One region of the uncultured Exiguobacterium sp. genome, then DNA from elsewhere that is predicted to be linked to it. Evidence: riboswitches for the same ligand, from Rfam matches in the RefSeq annotation. Region 1 holds a riboswitch; the other holds the start of a gene.
What was found. A riboswitch is a leader RNA that binds a small molecule or an ion and turns the genes downstream of it on or off. The one in region 1 is predicted to bind lysine.
Positions count from the first base shown of each region.

Region 2: another riboswitch for lysine. It lies ahead of ACHWTJ_RS14315 (amino acid permease); the one in region 1 lies ahead of ACHWTJ_RS00440 (aspartate kinase).

Region 1 is NZ_CAXYJR010000002.1:41,083-49,225, reverse strand. Features, by position in the region: gene dapB (4-hydroxy-tetrahydrodipicolinate reductase) at 1-592, opposite strand, end outside; gene dapA (4-hydroxy-tetrahydrodipicolinate synthase) at 589-1,470, opposite strand; gene ACHWTJ_RS00445 (aspartate-semialdehyde dehydrogenase) at 1,488-2,480, opposite strand; gene ACHWTJ_RS00440 (aspartate kinase) at 2,494-3,693, opposite strand; lysine riboswitch at 3,806-3,983, opposite strand; gene argH (argininosuccinate lyase) at 4,054-5,424, opposite strand; gene ACHWTJ_RS00430 (argininosuccinate synthase) at 5,421-6,626, opposite strand; gene ACHWTJ_RS00425 (GNAT family N-acetyltransferase) at 6,745-7,173, opposite strand; gene ACHWTJ_RS00420 (alanyl-tRNA editing protein) at 7,170-8,143, opposite strand, start outside.
Region 2 is NZ_CAXYJR010000007.1:49,703-57,845, forward strand. Features, by position in the region: gene ACHWTJ_RS14290 (DHA2 family efflux MFS transporter permease subunit) at 1-1,438, opposite strand, end outside; gene ACHWTJ_RS14295 (HlyD family secretion protein) at 1,451-2,107, opposite strand; gene ACHWTJ_RS14300 (TetR/AcrR family transcriptional regulator) at 2,300-2,905, shown strand; gene ACHWTJ_RS14305 (diguanylate cyclase domain-containing protein) at 2,948-4,039, opposite strand; gene ACHWTJ_RS14310 (MarR family winged helix-turn-helix transcriptional regulator) at 4,177-4,632, opposite strand; lysine riboswitch at 4,798-4,986, shown strand; gene ACHWTJ_RS14315 (amino acid permease) at 5,119-6,600, shown strand; gene ACHWTJ_RS14320 (hypothetical protein) at 6,681-6,863, shown strand; gene msrA (peptide-methionine (S)-S-oxide reductase MsrA) at 6,933-7,880, shown strand; gene ACHWTJ_RS14330 (DUF2252 domain-containing protein) at 7,948-8,143, shown strand, end outside.

The sequences.
Region 1 (8,143 bases):
CACCTGCGAATAAGACTTCGTGTTCTCCGAAGATCGTTCCACCGCGCATCGCGTGCATCCCGATCTCGTTCGTCTCTCGCTTTTGTCGCGTCTGTGACCGGTCATATACCGGTGTGACGTCACGTGCCGTCTGAATCGTTTGCAATAACAACTCCGCCGTTCCGCTTGGCGCATCGACTTTTTGGTTGTGATGTTTCTCGAGCAATTCGATGTCATACGCTCCTGCTAGTGGTACGAGTGTCTTCAGCAGTTGCTGCACCATCGCGATGCCGTACGACATGTTGTACGACTGGAAGATTGGAATTTCTTTTGCGGCGTCCTTGATCGATGCCAGTTCCGTCTCTGAAAAACCAGTCGTCGCGATGACGAGTGGTGTTTTTGTCGCCAGCCCATATGCGAGCAGATCCGGTAACAAACTCGGATGCGAGAAGTCGATGATTGCATCGACCGTCTCTGCCATCTCTGTTAGCTCGGCATATGAAGCGATCGTATCGGATGACTTCGTCCGGTCAACGATCGCCACGACACTTTGTGGTGCGAGTTCGACGACGTATTGTCCTGTCGCCCCATAACCGTGTAACGCGAGTTTCATCGAACCACTCCTTTGTAAGCCCGCATCGTTTCGAGTAAGTGGGCATGTCCCGCTTCCGATTGACGGACGAGCGGCAAGCGCGGCGCACCGACAGCAAAGCCAAGTTCTTCAAGCGATGCTTTGACTGGAATCGGATTAACGTCACTGAACAAGGCACCGATGACCGGTAACAAGTCTGCCTGAATCCGACGAGCCGTGACGAGATCTTGCGCGAGTAACGCCTCAGCAAGTGCTTGTGTCTCTGCTGGGTACGGGTTCGAAAGAACTGAGATGACGCCTTGTGCCCCCCATGCCATGTACGGCAGGATTTGATCATCATTTCCACAGAAGACCGCGAAATCTTCCGGAATCGCCGCCATCAGTTCACCCATGAAGCTGACGTCTCCACTCGCCTCCTTAAACGCTTGGATGCGTGGATGACGTGCTAACGTCACTGCGGTTTCGACTGCGATCGCAACGCCTGTCCGCGATGGAACGTTGTACAGCATGATTGGTAATTCGGTTGCATCAGCGACCGCCGTGAAATGTGCGACGAGACCCGCTTGCGATGTTTTATTGTAGTACGGTGTGACGAGCATCGCTGCGTCCGCACCAAGGCGTTCTGCGAGTAACGTCTTCTCGATTGTTACTGCCGTGTTGTTCGAACCCGTTCCGGCAATGACGGGTACTCGTCCTGCCGTGACTTGAACGGCAGTCGTCAAGAGTTGTTCAAATTCCGTGTTTGTCAGTGTCGAACCTTCTCCTGTCGTCCCTCCGACGACAAGTGCCTGAATCCCTGCTGCGAGTTGTTGCTCGATCAAGCGTTCGAATACGTGTAGATCCAACTCGCCTGCTTCATTAAATGGTGTGACGAGCGCTGTACCTGCTCCTTTGAACATGAAGAACTCCTCCTTTTTTATGAATGAATCGACTGTTCGATCGCTTGGCGTGCGACTTGTACGGCGTTTGACGCGGCACCTTTTCGAATGTTGTCGGCTACACACCAGAGATGGAATGTGTTCGCGAGACTATCATCTTGACGAATCCGACCGACGTAGACGTCGTCCGTCCCGCTTGCGTCAAGTGGCATCGGATAACGTGTATTCGCGACATCATCGATGAGGACGACGCCCGGTGCGTTTTCCAGTGCTTCACGGATCGCTTCAACCGTCGTCGGTTGCGTAAACGTGACGTTGATTGCAACCGAGTGAGAATTCGTGACTGGAACCCGTACACATGTCGCACTGACTGGTAATGCTGGAAGATTGAAAATTTTCCGTGTTTCATCAATCATCTTCTGCTCTTCTTTCGTATAGCCGTTCTCAAGGAACACATCGATATGCGGCAAGATGTTATCGTGAATCGGATGCGGATAATTGACGGGCTCTTCTCCGCGTGCCCCGCGTGCCAGATCCTCGATTCCTTTTTGACCGGAACCGGATACGGCCTGATACGTCGTATAGTTGATCCGTTCGAATCCGAGTGACTGGAGCGGTGATAAAGCGACGACGGATTGAATCGTCGAACAGTTCGGATTTGCGATCAAGCGGTCTGTCGCTTGAATCGCTTGCGGATTGACTTCTGGCACGACGAGTGGAATCGTCTCCTGCATCCGGAAGGCACTTGAATTATCAACGACGAGTGTTCCATTTTCAGCTAGTAACGGGGCATATTGCTCACTGATCGTTCCGCCTGCTGCGAACAACGCGACATCGATCCCGTCTTCCGTGATGTTTGGCGTCAGCGCTTGGATCGTAATATCTTCTCCCTTGAACTGCACCGTGTTCCCTGCTGAACGAGCAGAAGCGTAAGCGGACAGGCGGCTGACCGGGAAGTCCAGTTCTGCAAGTACTTGTAACATTTTTTGACCGACGGCGCCGGTTGCTCCGATGACGGCTACATGATACATGCTGTTTTCCTCCTTATAACTCGAACGCGTTTGCAATCGCTGCAACCGTCCGTTCAATGTCTGCTTGTGCAATCGTGTACGAGATGCTGATTTCTGATGTCGTGACTTGATAGAACGGGATATTCTCCGCTCGGAAGATTGCGAACAATTTCGAAGCAACACCTGTTGCATCCCGCATCCCGATTCCGACGACAGATAACTTCGCATGCTGATTGTGGCGGTCGACCTTGACTGTCGTGAAGCGATCCATGATGTCTTTCAATGCTTCATCGAGGAACTCTTCCTCATCGAGTGGACAGGAGAACGATAAGAAGATGTCACTGTCGAACGTCGTTTGACTGATCATGTCGATGTTGACGTGGCGGTTCGATAAGAGTTCGAAGATATCGGCTACCGCTGCGTTCGTTTGCGGTACGTGTTTGATTGATACCGTCAAGACGTTCTTCGTCACACTGACACTCGTGACCGCTTTTTGTTCCATTGTTTCCGTCGCTTCCATGATCCATGTTCCCCTTTTCGATTCAAGTGTTTTCCCGACGAAGATGTGTACGCCGTATTTTTTTCCTAGTTCGACACTCCGCATTTCCATGACCTTCGACCCGAGGGCGCTCATCTCCATCATCTCATCATATGAGATGTGCGGAATCGGTTGAGCAGCAGCATGGATTCGTGGATCAGCCGTATAGACACCGTCGACATCCGTGTAGATTTCACACCGTTTATCAAGGACTGCCGCAAGGGCAACAGCCGTTGTATCCGATCCACCCCGTCCGAGCGTCGTGACATCACCGAGTTCGTTGACACCTTGGAATCCGGCGACGATGACGACATCGTACGTTTCGAGTTTTTGTCGTAATAGATCTCCATCAATCTGTTTGATCTTACTTTTCGTATGCAATCCCATCGTACTGATTCCCGCTTGTGCGCCTGTTTGCGATAACGCTTTGACGCCGAGTGAGTTGAGGGCGATGCTGAGTAATGAAATCGTCTGTTCTTCTCCGATGGCAAGCAGACGATCGAGTTCTCGGCGCTCGGGGCGATCCGTGATGGCTTGCGCCTGAGCAATCAAAGAATCTGTCATCTTGCCCATCGCTGAAACGACGACGACAAGTTTTTCACCTTCGGCTGCGCGACTCTTCAAATAATTCGCAATAGACTGAATCTGTTCGACAGTCGCAACCGAGCTTCCACCAAATTTAAGTACAGTTGTCACAATCCTATCTCCTTTGTCCCGATACAGAAAAAAACGACGGGCCGGTAGGAGCGTTCCTACGGCCCGTCGTTATCACGATCGGACAAACGAAGACAAAGTCATTCGTTCTTTTACGTAAGATAGCGCTCCGAAACATCGGTTTCGGCAGTACAACGGATCTTAACCGTTGTACCAGCAAATGAGAAGAAGCATCTTCTCGTTCACTTCGGCGGACTTCCCCTTTCACATCATTCAGCATGCTTGCCTTCAAGAATGATGCTACTCATGTCATCCGCGCCTCTATCTGTCGGTTGTTAGTTACAGTTATAGCAGACATCTTTTGTTAAATCCAGTCATTTGACTGATTTTTTTCAAAATCCATCAATTCGCAAGATGCTGTTTCGCGAGTTCGAGTTGCTTCGAAACGGCAGCAAACCCTGTACCGCCGTAGCTTGTCCGGCGTGCCACTGCTTGAACCGGATCGAGGAGCGGGTAGACGTCTTCCGTGATGTCTGGATGGAACGTTTGATACGTTTCGAGACTCAAGTCCTTCAGGAAACAACCGGTTTGCACACAGTAGAGGACGGCTTTCCCGACGATTTCGTGTGCTTCCCGGAATGGTATGCCTTTCGTCACAAGGTAGTCGGCGAGTTCCGTTGCATTCGAGAAGTCTTGCATTGTCGCCTTCTTGAGCGCTTCGGTCTTAAACGTCGCGGATTCAATCATTCCGGTGAAGATTTGAACGGATTGGAGAACGGTGTCGGCTGTATCAAAGACCCCTTCCTTATCCTCTTGCATGTCTTTATTGTAAGCGAGTGGTAATGCCTTCATCGTCGTCAAGAAGCCCATCAGGTTACCGTAGACGCGCCCCGTTTTTCCACGAATCAACTCAGCGAAATCAGGATTTTTCTTTTGTGGCATCATGCTCGATCCTGTCGAGAAGGCATCGGATAACTCGATGAAGCTGAATTCTTGCGACGCCCAGATGATGATTTCCTCACAAAAACGCGAGAGATGCATCATGACGGTCGAGGCGATCCCGAGGTATTCGATGACGAAATCGCGGTCCGAGACAGCATCAAGACTGTTTGGATAAACCGACTCAAAACCGAGCAACTCAGCAGACCGGAAACGGTCGATCGGGAATGTCGTCCCCGCGAGCGCCCCCGCTCCGAGTGGTGATTTTCGGATCCGTTTTTGATTATCCGTCAACCGTTCGACATCACGTTCGAACATCCAGAAATAAGCGAGCAAGTGATGCGCAAGGGAGATCGGTTGTGCCCGTTGCAAATGCGTATAACCTGGCATGACTGTCTCGATATGTTGCTCCGCTTGTTCCGTGATGACCGATTGGAGCTCGCGTAATGCTGTCGTCAACGCTTCGACATGTTGTTCCATCCATAGATGTAAATCGGTTGCGACTTGGTCGTTTCGACTTCGTGCCGTATGCAGTTTTCCTGCAACCGGACCGATCTGTTCCGTCAACAAACGCTCGAGGTTCATATGAATGTCCTCATCCGCTAACGTATAGGAATGGTCTGTTAACGTCGTTTCCAGTTGCTTCAGTCCTTGCTCGATTTGTGTCCACTCGTCTTGAGCGAGGATTCCTTGCTCAAATAGCATCTGCGCGTGTGCGAGACTGCCTTTTAAATCGACGCTCGCTAATTTTTGATCGAACGTGATCGATGCTCCGAAGGCTTCCGCTTGAGCGGAAGCACTTTCCGTAAAACGTCCACCCCAGAGTTTGGTCATTTCGTGACACCCGCCTGACGATGTACGCTCGCATGCGTCGAAACGGCAAGTCCGTGTAATTTGATGAAGCCTTTTGCTGCTTCATGATCGAACGCGTCTTCTTTCGTGTACGTCGCAAGTTTCTCATCATAGAGTGAGACTGCAGACTGACGACCTGTCACGGTTGCATTTCCTTTGAACAGTTTAACGCGAACTTCTCCTGTGACGTCCTGTTGTGTCGCCGTCAAGAATGCTTTCAAGCCTTTCGTCAATGGTGCGTGGAAGAGACCGTTATAGATTGTTTCTGCGTATTGTTTACTGAGCAGTGGTTTGAAATGTGCGACGTCCTTCGTCAATGTAATCGTCTCGAGTGCGGCGTGCGCTTTGAGTAGAACCGTTGCACCTGGGCACTCATAGACTTCCCGTGATTTGATACCGACGAGACGGTTCTCGACGTGATCAATCCGTCCGACACCATGTGCTCCAGCGATGATGTTCAGTTCCGTGATCAGTTTCGCCAGTGAATACGTCGTTCCGTTGATCGAGACCGGAACACCTGCTTCAAAGCCGATGATGACTTCTTCTGCCTGATCCGGAGCGTCTTCTGGCGCTACTGTCAACGCGTAAGCGTCTTGCGGTGGCTCTGTCCAAGGGTTTTCTAGGACGCCACATTCGTTACTCCGTCCCCAAAGGTTCATGTCGATTGAGTATGGGCTGTCGAGGTTGATCGGGATCGGCACGTTGTTTTCTTTTGCATAAGCGATTTCTTCTTCCCGTGACCATTTCCATTCCCGGACCGGTGCGATGACTTCGAGTGATGGATCAAGTGCTGCGACCGAAACTTCGAACCGGACTTGGTCATTCCCTTTTCCGGTACATCCGTGAGCGACAGCCGTCGCACCGTGCTGATGCGCGACTTCGACGAGCTTTTCTGCGATTAACGGACGCGAAAGCGCTGAAATCAACGGATAGGCATTTTCGTAGTGGGCACCATATTGAAGTGCTGGCAAGACGAAGTCTTGTGCGAATTCTTCTTTGACATCGAGGACGATCGATTCGATCGCACCGACGAGGAGTGCTTTTTCTTTAATGACGGATAAATCTTTACCTTCTCCGACATCCATGCATAAGGCAATGACGTCATAGTCCTTGCTCAACCATTTGATGGCTACTGATGTATCGAGTCCTCCAGAGTACGCTAAGATCAATTTTTGTTTCGACATGTATAATTCCCTCCTGGTTTTTAATTCATCTTTCTGTATAAAAATTCATTATGAATTATATATATACATAGAAAACAAAAAAAAGAAACCCTTTTTGCAGGATTTCTTTCAAAAAGACTTACATTTTCTTCTCCATCGTTCGGTGCGGGATGCCCGCATCGTCGAATTCATCGGAGACGATCGTATACCCGAGTCCTTGATAAAACGGAATTGCTTGGACTTGTGCACCGAGCGTCAGCAATTGCTTCCCTTCGCGACGTGCGACTCGTTCCATCGCTTGCATCAACTCGCCACCGTATCCTTTTCCTCGTGCTGTCGCTAGCGTCGCGACACGTTCCACCTTCATCCGTTGGTCGTCATATGGACGGGTGCGTCCCGTCGCGACCGGTCGGCTCTGTTCATCGAGGACAAGCAGATGAATCGCTGTTTCATCATGTGTATCGTATTCAAGATGACGCGGCACGCCTTGTTCCTCGACGAAGACACGCTCCCGGATCATCCGGACGGCTTGATGTTGTTCTGCTGTACGTACTTGAATGACTGTCATAACTGATATTCCTCCCGTAATCGATCGACATATGCCATCGCATCATCCCGATTCGTAAATTGTGCTTGTGCCTGGATCGCACTTCCACCGCCACGCCCATTGAATGCTTGGACATGCGCTTTGGCAAACTTCCCGAGATGCGGTTCACCTGGACTGCTCATCAGTAACTTGTTCACCGTCGCATTCCAGACGACACCAATGCGTCCCGCTTCTTGAATCGCTTTCGCGAGTTGTTCGGAAACCTTGATCTCTTCCTCCAGATGTTCAAACACAAGAAGCCCTTCTTGTTGTTCCAAAGCGTGAGCGAGTGTAAGAGCGGCGAGTTGCCCTTGAGCTTGTTCGACCTGTTTCGTTAAGCGCTTCTGATCGTCCTGTACCGCTTGAATTGCTTCTGGAATTTGAACTGGTTTAACTGATAAAGCTTGCGCTGCTTCCCGCAAGGCATGACGTTCTGCCTGTAGAAGTTGATGTGCTCGTTCTTTTGCGACATAAGAAAGACGAATGTTCCCACGAATTCGTTCGACTCCAGTAAAAAGAATTAACTCGAGCTGTGCCGTCGAATCGAGATGCGTTCCACCACAAGCACTGTAGTCGAGTGTGCCGATTTGAACGACACGAATCCGTCCTTCGACTTGCGGTGTTTTTCGTAATGGTAAGCGTAGCGCTTCCGCCTCGTCATATTCAGTCGCCGTGATCGGCAATCCTTGTTCAATCACCTGTCGTAATCGTCGATCCAACTGCTCTTGTTGAACAGCTGTCCATTCAGGTGTCTCGATATCAAGCGTCGAGACCTCACTCCCCGTCCGAAAACTGAGTGTCTTGATATTTGATTCATCTTGTAGGATCGCAGAGATGACGTGTTGTGCCGTATGCTGCGCCGCATGATCGATTCGGACTGCGTCATCCACGATCCCGGTGACGTCACCTGTGAGCGGCGTCGCCAGTTGGTGCCAGACAACACCATCTTCGA
Region 2 (8,143 bases), on a different contig from region 1:
GACGGGTCATGACGGTGACGAGAATCGCCGTTCCGATGGATCCAGCGACTTGACGGAGTGTATTTTGCGTCGCATTTCCGTGTGGGATCATCTTCATCGGTAAGGCATTCATCCCGGCAGTCATGATCGGCATCATGATGAACGCCATTCCGAATGACCGAACCATGTAGATGCCCATGATGGAGTAATACGACGTATCCATGTTTAATTGCGTCAATTCCCATGTCCCGTACGTCATCAATGTCAAACCGAAGATGGCGAGCGGACGAATACCGAAGCGGTCAAATAAACGACCAGCAATCGGTCCGGTGATGCCCATGATCAGTGATCCGGGCAAAAGGAGAAGACCGGAGTCGACCGGTGAGAATCCACGAATACTCTGAAGGTAAATCGGTAAAAGCAACATCCCGCCGAACAAGGCCATCGTGACGATGACATTGATGAAGAGGGTGAACGAAAATTCCGGAACCTTCAACACACGAATGTTTAGCATCGGATCTTCCATTGATAGCTCACGCATTGCAAAAGCAGCTATTCCGATTAAACCGATGACGATCGAACTGATGACGATTGGACTATCCCAGCCGTCATTCCCAGCTTCACTGAATCCGTAAAGGAGACTCCCGAACCCAATCGTACTGAATAACACACCAAGTGCGTCAAAAGAAGGTTTCGAGAGGGGCTGTGTCAGACGGAACCAAGCAGCACCGAGTAACAGTGTCACTAATCCAAAGAACGACATCGCATAAAACATGACATGCCAGTCATAGTTTTGGATGACATATCCTGTGATCGTTGGTCCGACAGCTGGAGCGAGAATCATCGCGATTCCGAGCATCCCCATAGCAGCTCCACGCTTATGCGGTGGGAATAACGTCATGAAGACATTTGATCCAAGCGGCATCAAGATACCAGCACCTGCTGCCTGAACTACACGCCCGATCATCATGACCGGGAAGTTCATCGCCATCGAACAGATGATCGATCCGAAGAAAAAGAGTGTCATCGAAGCGAGGAACAGTTGGCGGAACGTGTAACTGCGCATTAAAAAGGCACTGATCGGAATCAGGATCCCGTTGACGAGCATGAAACCGGTCGTCAACCACTGGGCAGTGGACGTCGACACGTTGAAGTCATTGATCAGAACCGGTAACGCGACATTAATCAACGTTTGGTTCAAAATAGCAATGAACATACCGATCAGTAAGACCGTCAGTACTTTTGGAATACTGACGTTTTCCGTCGATACCTGTTTTGAAGGTGCTGCGACTGGTGGTGTCACGGTCATCGTCGGTTCCGCCTCGAGAGATTCCTCAAGTGTCGGTCCGTCAGTGGCCAGTGCGATGTCGGATTGACGATTCCGGCGGGCGATCCAGTTGACGCCGATAATGATTAGAATCGTGAACGCACTATATCCGAACAAGAAGGTAGTAGACATGAACGTCCCTCCTTAATCCTTATGAATGCGGACGGTCACATTCATACCAGGTCGAATGTCGAGTGATTTTTCTTGCGAGAGTGATACTTTAACTGGAATGACTTGTGCGACTTTCGTGTAGTTCGCATTTCCGTTTGAAGAAGGCATCATCGAGAATGTCGAAGCTGTTGTCATTCCGATCTGTTCCACTTCACCAGAAAGTGTTGTGTCAGGATAGCTGTCGACATACACATCAACGGCTTGTCCGACTTTGATTTCATCGATTTCTGTTTCTTCGATGTTCGCCGTGACCCAAAGGTCGTTTAAGTCAAAACCATAGGCAAGGGGTGTACCTGCTGCGACGAAGCCATTCTTTGTCGCCATCGACTGAACGATCGTTGCTTTCGCAGGCATCGAAACAGAAAGATCTGTTGGTTTTTGTCCAGCTTGCGCAGTCATGATGTGACCAAGTGTTGCACCGCTATCGAGCGATTCGCCTGTTTTCGCAGACCAGTCCGTTAATTTTCCAGCGCTTGGGCTCGCAACCGTTATCATTTTGCCATCGATTTTTGCATTGTCTGTTTTGACGTAGCTTGTTGCTTGATCGTAATAGTAGTATCCGACGACACCACCACCAATCAAAACGATGAGTGTAACGATATTGATGATTAATAATTTTTTCATACTCATGGGTGTGTTAGCATCCTTTCTTGTGTACAATCGATTCAAAAAAAGTACTCCTCTGGGGGGAGGAGTAATTAATATAGTTAATTATATGGATAGTTAGATAACAAACAACCGACAATTTCCGACAAAATGTTGGAAAAGTAAATGGTAACGGATTCATTTATGAAAAGAAGATGAAAAAGGAGTGAAATACAGATGAATGAGAGCCGTGATCCACGACCGAAACGGTCACGTGACCGTATCACGATGGAATTGTTTCGTTTATTGAAGACGAACAGTTTTTCAAGCATCACCGTCAAGATGCTGACGGACGGGGCGGGGGTGAACCGCTCGACCTTTTATGCGCACTATACAGATAAATATGATTTACTTGACCAAATCGTCGAGGAACAGATGATGACGCTCGAACAAGCGATTCGGATTACAGGTAAAGCTACCGTGTTTCCGACCGTCGAACAGGTCAGTCGTTATTTTGCTCGTTTATTCATTCACATTGAAGAAAATGAATTGTTTTATCAGACGATGCTCGTTCAAGGTCCCATCAAAACATTCATCTCGCGTTTTCTTGATACGTTGAAAGAGAATTATCGCCTCGTTTTTCGACCGCAAGTCGCAGAGGATGCAACCTTTGTCGATCGGGATTTGCTATTGAACTACGTCATTGGTGGACAGTTAGGATTATTGATTTCCTGGTTGCGGAACGGTCGACCATATTCAGCGGCTTATATGGCGGAACAATTGAGCCGGATGATCGTCTTTGGAACGGTTGAGAGCATCGGCTTTCCCGAAGAGACGGAATGAGTGCATAGAAAAAGACGCTCCTAAATAGGAAGCGTCTCGTGTTCAGGCTTGTCGGAAAGCGAGTTCCTTCGTATAGATCGTGCTTCGGTTTCGTCCGCTTTCTTTTGAATAATACAACGCTTTATCTGCTTGTTGTAACGCTTCAAGGGACGTATGAGAACCACTAGAATGTGCAATCCCAAGCGAGATCGTGATTTGTAGATCCGGTACGTCCGCTGTCGGGAACAGGTTGCGTGCGACTGTCATCCGAGCCAATTCTGCGATTTTTTGAGCTTCTTTAGCTGTGGTGCTTGGTAAGATGATCAAAAATTCTTCGCCACCGTACCGTCCGACGAGATCGTCCGGACGTGTTAAGGAAGCGAGCGTCATGCCGAGTTGACGTAATACATCATCACCTGCGTCATGACCATATGTATCATTGACGTGCTTGAAGAAGTCGATATCGATTAAGACAAGTGAATAGCCTTGATCGGTCGAACCGACAAGTGACAGCGAATCATCGAGACGGCGCCGATTGGCAAGTCCGGTCAAGGCATCCGTCATCGCTAATTTCTGCTGATACTGGATGTTTTCAAAGTGACGTCGTAATTCTGTTAGCAATCGAAAGGCAACAAATCCAGCTAGTAAATTAAAAAAGACGTACGCAATCGAGATTTTAAAAAACGTTGACCAGCTGTGTGTCAGGATATAGATGGCAGGTAACGAATAGAGAATACCGATCAACACCAATAATTGAAAATGGCGCGTCGAGACATGAACGAAACGACGTACGATTCCGATCGTCGAAATGAATAATACGATAATCAGTGTGGACAGATAAAAGCCTTCCATCTGATCGACAGGTGTCAAGAAGTAACGTGTCCCGATGATCATCACACCTGCAACGATGGCGCTCGGGAAACCACCGAATAGCATGGCAATCGCGACGGGAACGATTCGTAGATCCACACGGGCGATATCAATCTGGATTCCATTGAACATCAATAAAACCGCAATCAGCCCAGAGACAGCGCCTAATATGAGACGTGTGCTCCAGCTTGAATTGAGCGAAATACGCGGCTGATTCCGAAATGGTAAGAACAAGAGAGTAATCGTTGTAAATAGTAGACAAAAATTAATGATGAATTGATTCATGATGGACAACAAATCCTCCCAACTCCCCCAGCTAACAGTTTTCCATATATATACTTCCGTTATACTCATCTAGGTAACGGTTAGATCGTGAGAAATGTTTAGATAAAAAAGAAAAAACGGTAGAAAATCTACCGTTTTCATGAAGACGAAGTGAGGGTATCCTCATCCATCGTCAGTAAAATCTTATCGAAGACACGAATCATCGTTTCAAGTTCTTCTTCTGTTAAGGTTCCGAAGCGATCCTGTAAATAGTTTCTTCGGACGATTTCGAGTTCCCGAAAAGCACGTTCTCCGTCATCCGTCAAAGCGAGTACGATCGAACGACGATCTTCCGTCGAGCGTGTCCGTGTGACATATCCTTGTTTGAAGAGCTTATCCGTTAAAGCAGTGACTTGACTCGTAGCGAGTTCAAACTGTTCCGCAAGAAGTGTCGGACGCTGAGGACCGTTTTCTGAGAGGCTCCGCAAGATGAAAAACTCACTCCGGGTCGCTGTTCCTTCAAATAGTCGATTAAGTTCACGTCGCAGGGTACGAAGAATGACACGCATTTGTTCCTCGAGTCGATAAGTCAGCAAATCACGTTCCTGTGGCATGCAAGCAGCATCCTTTCTCTCAGTGGACTTCTACCATTTAGTGTACTAAACATATCGGATTTTTACCATCTACTACCTCATATTCGAAAAAGGCAATTGACAATTTCGTGGCGTTTTGTGTAATATGGCGTAGTAATAACTAACTTAATTCAGTTCTCACTCAACCAGTGGGATGGAGGTTGCAGTTCTTAAGAGTACGGTTACGGATGTCGTCAAGCGGCAAATGAGGTGATCGAAAAGGAAGAATTGCCGAAATCAATCATCGCTTTGAAGATGATCGATTGGGATTAGATCGAATAGGTCTAATACTGTCACAAGTGGGGTATCACTTACTTGTGGAGAGCTATCTTTCACGACGGTAGAATGAGGCGCATCCATTTTATTATGTTGCGTTCTCATCTTCCATCTGGAAGATGAGGGCGCTTTTTGTTTTTTTCATTCAAAAAGTGTCCTCTCAAAAAATCTAAACAGAGAGAAGCGAACGAAATGAACAATCTAGATGTAAAACAAACAACAGATTCGACAGCAGAAGGATTAAAACGTGGATTACAAGCTCGTCATATGTCGATGATCGCTATCGGCGGTGCAATCGGAACAGGACTCTTCATTGCGTCCGGTGCTTCCGTCGCAGCAGCAGGACCAGGTGGAGCGCTCCTCTCATACGCAATCGTTGGTCTGATGGTCTATTTCCTGATGACAAGTCTTGGTGAAATGGCAGCGTATATGCCGGTTGCTGGATCCTTCTCGACATACGGAACAAAATTCGTCGATCCATCATTCGGTTTTGCACTCGGTTGGAACTACTGGTACAACTGGGCAGTCACGATCGCAGTTGAGCTCGTCGCAGCACAAATCGTCATGACGTACTGGTTCCCGGATGTTCCTGGATTTTACTTCAGTGCTTTGTTCCTCTTACTCATGATTGGCTTGAACTACTTCTCCGTTAAAGGATTCGGAGAAGCGGAGTATTGGTTCGCCATGATTAAAGTCGTCACGGTCATCGTCTTCTTAGTCGTTGGTGTCGCGATGATTTTCGGTGTCTTTACATCAGAGCCACCGGTTGGCTTTAAAAACTTTGCACTTGGGGATGCACCGTTCGTCGGTGGGATTCCTGCTGTCATCGGTATCATTCTCGTTGCCGGATTCAGTTTCCAGGGTACAGAACTGGTCGGGATTGCAGCGGGTGAATCGGAAGATCCGAAAAAGAATGTTCCAAAAGCAGTCAAACAAGTCTTCTGGCGCATCTTACTTTTCTACGTCTTTGCGATTTTCGTCATCGGAATGCTCATTCCGTATACGAGCCCGAACTTGGTTTCGAATGACATTACGGACGTCGCCGTCAGTCCGTTTACGCTCGTCTTTGAAAAAGCAGGGCTTGCCTTCTCGGCAGCGCTCATGAACGCCGTCATCTTGACGTCTGTTCTATCTGCCGGAAACTCAGGTATGTATGCTTCAACACGGATGCTTTATACGCTTGCTCGCCAAGGAGATGCACCGAAGTTATTCGCGAAAGTATCGAAAAACGGTGTGCCGCGTAACGCCTTGCTCGCAACAGGAGCAATCGGTGCACTCTGTTTCTTGACGTCAATGTTTGGTGGACAAGTCTACTTGTGGTTACTCAATGCTTCAGGGATGACAGGTTTCATCGCATGGCTCGGGATTGCGATCAGTCACTATCGTTTCCGTAAAGGATTCCTTGCACAAGGTCACTCGTTGAAAGACTTACCATATGTTGCACCAGCGTTCCCATTCGGTCCGCTGTTCGCATTCGGTCTTTGTTTCCTCGTCATCGTTGGTCAAAACTATGCCGCATTCCTCGCGGATCAAATTGATTGGGTCGGGATCGCCGCAACGTATGTCGGTATTCCATTGTTCCTTGCCTTCTGGTTAGGACATAAATTCAAAAACCGGACGTCAATCGTTCGTTATGACGAGATGGACTTCCCAGAACATCCACGTCAATCGTAATCCACTAGCCGCCTTCAAATGAAGGTGGCTTTTTAGATGTCGCTTCAAGTAAGATGAAAGAAAAACAGGAGGCGATCTTCGTGAATTACTGGTACCACTTTAAGCGTGCCTTCTTACCGATCGCATTATTGCTTGTGACGCTTGCCCTATATCAAATGATTTATCGTTTGAATAACATTTGGTATTCGCTTGGAGGTCTTCTTCTTGTCTTTGCAGCGATTTACTTCGTCATGCGTCGTCTAAAAGCGAACCCAGAGGATTGAATGAGCAGGAAAGTCGAGTCCATTCTCTGAACGCGGTAAAATAGTCATATACAGAGGAGGGGAAGATAGATGGCAAAAGCAATATTTGCAGGTGGTTGTTTCTGGTGCATGGTCAAGCCATTCCATAAATATGATGGGGTAGAGCAGGTCATTTCAGGATATACCGGTGGTCATACAGAGAACCCGACTTATAAAGAGGTCTGTTCGGAAACGACAGGTCACTTGGAGGCGGTTGAAGTCACGTACGATCCGTCCGTCATTACGTACGAAGAATTACTCGAGATTTTCTGGCGTCAAATCGATCCGACAGACGGTGGTGGTCAGTTCAACGACCGTGGTGAATCGTATCAGCCGGCTATCTTTTATGTCGATGAAGCACAGCGTGAAGCGGCGGAACGTTCGAAAGCAGCGCTTGACGCATCAGGACGTTTCTCGCGTCCGGTCGCGGTAGAGATTCGTCCAGAAAAGCCGTTTTGGCCAGCTGAAGAATATCACCAAGATTATTATAAAAAGAATCCGTTCCGTTATCAGATGTATAGTGTCGGCTCAGGTCGCGCGAAATTCATCAAGGAAGCGTGGAAGGATCACGGTAAGGAAAAAGAACTGAAAGAGCGTCTGACACCAATTCAGTATAAAGTCACACAAGAGAATGGAACAGAACCCGCTTTCCGTAACGAATATTGGGACGAAGAACGTCCAGGTCTTTATGTCGATATCGTTGATGGCACACCACTCTTCACATCAAAAGACAAGTTCCAATCGAACTGTGGTTGGCCGAGCTTCGCTAAACCGATCTCAGAAGACAAGATGGAAGTCGAACTCGATACGAGTCACGGGATGACGCGGACGGAAGTGCGTTCTGCGAATGCGGATAGTCACCTTGGTCACATTTTTGACGATGGCCCGACGGAACTTGGTGGTCTTCGCTATTGTATCAACTCAGCGGCATTACGATTTATTCCGGTAGAAGAGCTTGATTCGGCAGGATATGGGGAATATAAAAAACATTTCGAGTAACACGCAGGGAGCAGTCAAACGATTTCGTTTTGACTGCTTTTTTTTCAAATGGAGAGGAGAGAATTGAATGTTTCAGCCCGTGTACGAAGAGATTCGACAGATGACGATTGCGAAGGTCCTTGATTTCTACGATCATGAAATCCGTCAGCTTGATGAGCAAGCACGTCAGGAGAAGTACGACAAGATGAGCTTGAGTCCATTTCGGTTTTTCCGGGGAAGTTCGCATCTGTTTTATTATGATGTGACCCGGATTCCTCTTGGTT